Regions from separate parts of the Arthrobacter sp. TJ-270 genome, predicted to be linked through region 2. Evidence: riboswitches for the same ligand, from Rfam matches in the RefSeq annotation. Region 2 holds a riboswitch; the other holds the start of a gene.

Region 1 (3,404 bases), on a different contig from region 2:
GGCACATCCCGTCGGCCGCCCGGACCAGATGTCCCTGTCGTTCCACGACGTGCAGTGTGATCCAGCCCGACGGGAGGATGCGGTGCGCGCCATCGCCGCAATCCCGGATGTCTTCACTATCGAAGAGTGTTACCGGAACCGGGACATGATGCTGACAGTCATCACCCCAACCCCGACCTGGCTGGTCGAATTCGTGTACCCGCAACTGGACCAGGTACCCGGTCTGACTCGATACGAGACATCGTTCTGCACGAAGCTGCACTATGGCGCGTACAGCTGGCGGCTCGACACGCTGACCCCCGGCCAGCGGACAACACTCCTACATGCGGCCGGCGTTCGTGCCCCCCACCGTGGCGCGCTCCCGCCAAAGTACCGTCCGATCATTCAGGAGCTGAGCCGCAACGGTCGCGCCACCGCAGCCGAGATCGCGGAGGTAGTCGGCCTGCACCCGGCGACTGCCCGGCGGCAACTCCAGAAAATACTGGACGCCGGCGTCCTGTCCTTTCGCTGTGAGGTGGCCAACGGGCTGGTCGGGTACCCCATCATCTGCCAGTGGTTCGCGCGCCTTCCGGCCAGCCGGCACGACGACGCCGCGGCGCAACTGGGATCCTTCGGCGCCTTACGCCTGTGCGCCTCCACCACCGGTGCGACGAACTTCATGTTCATGATGTGGCTGCGCACGGCCGCCGACATCATGGCAGTCGAACAGACTGCGGCAGAGCGCATCCCCGACCTCGAGCTGGTTGAAAGCGTCGTGATCGCCAACGTCCGCAAGCGGGTAGGCTGGATGCTTAACCGGGATGGCACCGCGACAGGCGAGGTCATCGTACCGGGCGATGCCTGGTGAACCGGTGACCAGCACCGGCTTGCGTGAACCTTCAAGTAACCGGTATGGTGTGAAGCGTGTCACCCTCAAGTGATGCGTGCCTTGGATCCGCGGCGGGAGAGTCCTGCCGGTACGTTCAGCAGGCGCCGTAGGAGCAAATCCTCCCCAGGAATCTCTCAGGCCCACGTACCGCCGCGGCGAGGCAACTCTGGAAAGCAGTCCGGGTAACCGGACTCACCGACGGTGCAAGTGAGGCCTGGCAACAACAGGCAACGCGGAAACTCTCAGGTCCAATACAGAGCGGGGAGGAACCCAGATCATCGTGGTGCAAACGCATCACCTGAATGATGGAGTTCCTCGTGACGATCCACTCATCCCGTTCAACCTTCGCAGACCGCCATATCGGTTCCCGCCGCAAGGCCGACATCGACACCATGCTCAAGGCCGTCGGCTACGACAGCCTCGATGGCCTCGTCGACAGCGCCGTCCCCGATTCCATCCGGCAGGACAAACCCCTCAGCTTGGACAGCGCCCTCAGCGAAGTCGAGGTGCTTACAGCGCTGCGCAGCCTGGCCGCCAAGAACAAAACCGCCGTCCAGATGATCGGCCAGGGCTACTACGACACGGTCACTCCTCCGGTCATCCGCCGAAACGTCCTTGAAGCCCCCGCCTGGTACACGGCCTACACGCCGTACCAGCCGGAAATTTCCCAGGGCCGGCTTGAGGCGTTGCTGAACTTCCAGACGATGGTTCAGGACCTCACCGCACTTCCGGTTGCGAACGCCTCCCTCCTCGATGAAGCCACCGCTGTCGTCGAGGCCGTGCTGCTGATGCGGCGCGCGAACAAGAACAAGACCGCACGTGATGGCAAGACCGTCCTCGACGCCGACTCCCTGCCGCAGACCATCGCCGTCGTGCTGGGCCGCGCGGAAGCTCTGGGTTTCGAGGTCGAGGTAGCTGACCTCTCGGAAGGACTGCCCGACGGCGACATCAACGGCGTCGTCCTCCAGCAGCCGGGCGTCTCCGGCCGCGTGTGGGACCAGTCCGCCGTCATTGCCGAGGCGAAAGACCGCGGCGCGCTGGTGACCGTAGCCGCGGACCTTCTGGCCCTCACCCTGATCACCCCTCCGGGCGAGCAGGGCGCGGACATCGCCGTCGGCTCCAGCCAGCGCCTGGGCGTCCCCCTGTTCTTCGGCGGGCCGCATGCCGCGTACATGGCGGTGCGCGAGGGCATGGAGCGTACGCTTCCGGGACGCATCGTCGGCGTTTCCAAGGACAACGCCGGGGTCCCCGCCTACCGCCTGGCCCTGCAGACCCGCGAGCAGCACATCCGCCGCGAAAAGGCCACGTCCAATATCTGCACCGCGCAGGCCCTGCTGGCCATCGTCTCCTCGTTCTACGCCGTCTACCACGGCCCTGATGGGCTCAAGGCCATCGCGGAGACCGTCCATAACAACGCCCGGGCACTGGCGACCACGCTCAGGGCTGCCGGCTGGGAGCTGATAAGCGGTTCCTTCTTCGACACCCTCACCGTCCGCGCACCGGGCGATGCCTCCAAGGTCATCTCCGCGGCCGAAGCACGCGGGATAAACCTCCGCTTCATCGACGCCGACACCGTCGGCATCTCAGTCGATGAAACGACGACGCCGGAAAGCCTCTCCGCCGTGTCCGCCGCCTTCGGTGCCGGTCCGGTGAAGGAACCCCAGGGGTTCGAACTGCCCGGCACGGTGCTGCGCACCTCCGAATACCTGCAGCATCCGGTGTTCAACACGCACCGCTCGGAGACCCAGCTGCTGCGCTACATCCGCAGGCTCTCCGACCGGGACCTGGCACTGGACCGCACCATGATCCCGTTGGGCTCCTGCACCATGAAGCTCAACGCCACCGCCGAGATGGAAGCCATCTCCTGGCCGGAATTTGCCTCAATCCACCCGTTCGCGCCGGACTCCCACACTGAAGGCTGGCGTGAACTGATTTCGGGGCTGGAAACCGACCTCGCCGAAATCACCGGCTATGACCAGGTCTCCATCCAGCCCAACGCCGGCTCCCAGGGCGAGCTCGCCGGGTTGCTGGCCATCCGCGGCTACCATTCCTCCCGCGGGGAAGCCCAGCGCAACGTCTGTCTGATCCCGGCCTCCGCTCACGGCACCAACGCGGCCTCCGCCGTCCTGGCCGGCATGAAGGTTGTCGTCGTGGCCACGGCTGCGGACGGCACCATCGACCACGCGGACCTGGACGCCAAGATCGAGACCAACAGGGATGCACTCTCGGCAATCATGATCACCTACCCGTCCACGCACGGCGTCTACGACGCGGATGTGCGCGAGGTTTGCGACGCCGTGCACGCCGCGGGCGGGCAGGTCTACGTCGACGGCGCCAACCTGAACGCCCTCGTTGGGCTGGCACAGCCGGGCAAGTTCGGCGGCGACGTCTCCCACCTGAACCTGCACAAGACATTCTGTATCCCGCACGGCGGCGGTGGACCGGGCGTCGGACCCGTGGCTGCAAAGGCCCACCTGGCACCGTTCATGCCGGGTGACGCCAACCGCGGAGGTACCAACACGGCCGGCGTTCCGAT
Region 2 (3,404 bases):
TGCCTCCGGGATACCTTTCGGCGCTGGAGGGTTTCCGGTACGGCGGCGGAGCCTGCAAGGTCGACTTCATCCTCTCAGGGCCGGTGCCCTGGGCGAACGAGGAAGTACGGACCGCGGGCACTGTCCACGCGGGTGGTACACGGGCGGAAGTAGCGGCTTCCGAAGCCGAAGTGGCGGCGGGACAGCATCCGGACAAGCCCTACGTCCTGATCTCGCAGCCTTCACTGTTCGATTCCTCCCGTGCCCCGCACGGACGGCACATCCTCTGGACGTACTGTCATGTACCCAACGGATCCACGAAAGATATGACCGAGGCCATAGTGCGGCAGATCGAGCGTTTCGCGCCCGGCTTCCGTGACGTCGTCGTACGTTCACACACAATGACGGCGGCCGATCTGGAACAGTACAACGCCAACTACGTGGGGGGAGACTTCGGCGGCGGTGCGGTCACCATCCCGCAATTGCTGGCGCGTCCCACGTTCGGGCCGAACCCGTGGCGGATGCCTGCGAAGGGTCTGTACCTGTGCTCGGCGTCCACTCCGCCGGGGCCGGGCGTTCACGGCATGGGCGGGTATCACGCTGCGAAGCTGGCGTTGAAGGATGTGTTCGGTCTGTCGGTACCGGATCTGTCTCCGGCCTCCTAGAAGGAACATCAGAACCGCGAATCGCGTTCCATCACGAGGAACGGAAGCAAGGAGATGCGCGGGTGCTGCAAGTAATAGTCATTGGTGCGGGGCAGGCCGGGCTTTCCGCGGCGTACCACCTGCAGCGGCAGGGTCTCCGACCGGAACGTGACTTCCTGGTCCTCGACGCGAACGAGGGCCCCGGTGGCGCGTGGCGGCACCGCTGGGACTCACTGACCTTCGGCGCAGCGCACAACATTCATGATCTGCCCGCCATGGAACTGGGCACACCTGACCCGACCGAGCCGTCCTCGTCCGTTGTTGCCCGCTACTACGGCTCCTACGAGCGGGAGTTCGAGCTCAGAGTTCGCCGCCCAGTCAGGGTCGAAAAGGTCACCGAGGAAACATCGGGAACGCTCACCGTCCACACTGACGCAGGAACATGGGAGACCCGCCTCCTCATCAACGCCACGGGCACGTGGGACCGCCCGTACTGGCCCTACTATCCAGGCCGGGAACAGTTCCGCGGACGGCAGCTGCATACCCAGGACTTCGTCAGCGCGGAGGAGTTCCGCGACAGGAGCGTTGTGGTGGTCGGTGCGGGAACTTCGGCCGTCCAGTTCCTTCTCCAGCTCCACGAAGCCGGCGCGAGAACCACCTGGGTGACCCGCCGCCCACCTCTCTTCACCGACCGGACGTTCGACTCCGAGTGGGGCCGCGACGTCGAGCGCAGGGTGCACGAGCACACCAAGGCCGGGCTTCCGCCGTCGAGCGTTGTGTCGGTGACCGGACTTCCGCTGACACCCCAATACAGGGCGGGCATTGACGCAGGCATCCTCCGGTCGGAGGGGCCGCTCAGGAGGATCACAGAAACCGGCCTAGAGCTCGCCGACGGCAGGACGGTCGCAGCCGACGCCATCCTGTGGGCCACCGGGTTTCGTGCCGCACTCGACCACCTGAAACCGCTGAAGCTACGGGAGCCGGGGGGCGGCATCCGGATGGACGGCGTGAAGGTCCTGAAGGATGATCGCGTGCTGCTGGTGGGCTACGGCGCATCAGCATCAACCCTCGGAGCCACCAGGGCCGGACGGGCGGCAGCGATTCAGGCAGTGAGGCAGCTCAGAATCGTGGATCAGCAGGAAGAGCTCGCGGGCTGACGCCCAACCATTTCCGGCGTGCGTTGCCGAAGAGTAAGATTGCTCACGATCACACAATTGAATAGCCATAACCAGCCAATGACCCGCAGCGGGAGAGTTCTGCCGTTGACTCACGTCCGGCAGGCGCCGTAGGAGCAAACCCTCCCCAGGAATCTCTCAGGCCCAGCACCGCAGCGGAAAGGCAACTCTGGAAAGCAGTACAACCACAGCGTGATTGTGCTCACCGACGGTGCAATGCGAGCGTCTCGTCCGCAAAATCTCTCAGGTCCAATACAGAGTGGGGAGGAACCCGATAATCGTCCGCACACCCCGAGCGGACCCGATCTACGGAGTTCCCATGACCCACCAGACGGAATCAACCTTCTCCGACCGCCACATCGGTCCGCGCTCGAATGACGCGGAGCGGATGCTCAAGGTCCTCGGATACCCAAGCCTGGACAAGCTCGTCGACGTAGCGGTGCCGGAGAGCATCCGCATTGAAGAAGGTCTCGACCTTCCGTCTGCGCTGAGCGAGTCGGAGGTTCTCGCAGAACTGCGCAGCATCGCGGCGAAGAACAAGACCGCCGTCCAGATGATCGGTCAGGGCTACTACGACACCGTTACGCCCCCGGTAATCCGCCGCAACGTCCTCGAATCTCCCGGCTGGTACACCGCCTACACGCCGTACCAGCCGGAGATCTCCCAGGGCCGGCTGGAAGCACTGCTGAACTTCCAGACGATGGTCCAGGATCTCACCGCACTGCCGATTGCCAACGCGTCCCTGCTCGACGAAGCTTCCGCCGTGGCCGAAGCGGTCCTGCTGATGCGACGCTCCGGCAAGAACAAGGGACGCACCGTCCTGGACGCCGACTGCCTGCCCCAGACCATCGCCGTCGTCACGGGCCGCGCCGAAGCGCTCGGTTTCGACATCGAGATTGCTGACCTTTCCAACGGTTTGCCCGACGGCGACATCAACGGCGTCGTCCTCCAGCAGCCCGGCACGTCCGGCGTCCTGCGCAACTCCACCGACCTCATCGCCAAAGCGCACGACGCCGGAGCGCTGGTCACGGTCGCGGCCGACCTGCTGGCGCTGACCCTGATCACCCCGCCCGGTGAGCAGGGCGCGGATATCGCCGTCGGCTCCGTCCAGCGTTTCGGTGTGCCGCTGTTCTTCGGTGGACCTCACGCCGCGTACATGGCCGTCCGCAAGGGGCTGGAGCGGATGCTTCCCGGCCGCCTGGTCGGTGTGTCAAAGGATTCAGACGGCGCTCCCGCCTACCGGCTTGCGCTGCAGACCCGTGAGCAGCACATCCGCCGTGAGAAGGCGACGTCGAATATCTGCACCGCGCAGGCGCTGCTCGCGATCGTGGCCAGCATGTACGGCGTGTACCACGGGCCGGACGGACTGAGGGCTATCGCTGAACGCGTCCACGGCAAGGCCGCGAAGCTCGCCGCGGCTCTTCCCGGAATCGTCCACGGCCAGTTCTTCGACACTCTCCTCGTGAAGGCGGACGGCGCGGCCGCGGACCTCGTCAGCAAGGCCGAAGAGTGCGGCATCAACCTGCGCCTGGTCGACGAGGATCACGTAGGCATTTCCTGCGACGAAACCACCACGGACGCTCATCTTGAGACGATCGCAGAGGTT

Evidence for each region. A riboswitch is a leader RNA that binds a small molecule or an ion and turns the genes downstream of it on or off. The one in region 2 is predicted to bind glycine.
Region 1: another riboswitch for glycine. It lies ahead of gcvP (aminomethyl-transferring glycine dehydrogenase); the one in region 2 lies ahead of gcvP (aminomethyl-transferring glycine dehydrogenase).

What each region holds. Positions count from the first base shown of each region.
Region 1 covers NZ_JBZCNB010000009.1:32,329-35,732, reverse strand. The annotation lists gene AC4D2M_RS14815 (Lrp/AsnC family transcriptional regulator) at 1-847, shown strand, start outside; glycine riboswitch at 931-1,028, shown strand; gene gcvP (aminomethyl-transferring glycine dehydrogenase) at 1,174-3,404, shown strand, end outside.
Region 2 covers NZ_JBZCNB010000003.1:31,956-35,359, reverse strand. The annotation lists gene AC4D2M_RS07360 (phytoene desaturase family protein) at 1-644, shown strand, start outside; gene AC4D2M_RS07355 (FAD-dependent oxidoreductase) at 707-1,780, shown strand; glycine riboswitch at 1,860-1,961, shown strand; glycine riboswitch at 1,963-2,066, shown strand; gene gcvP (aminomethyl-transferring glycine dehydrogenase) at 2,118-3,404, shown strand, end outside.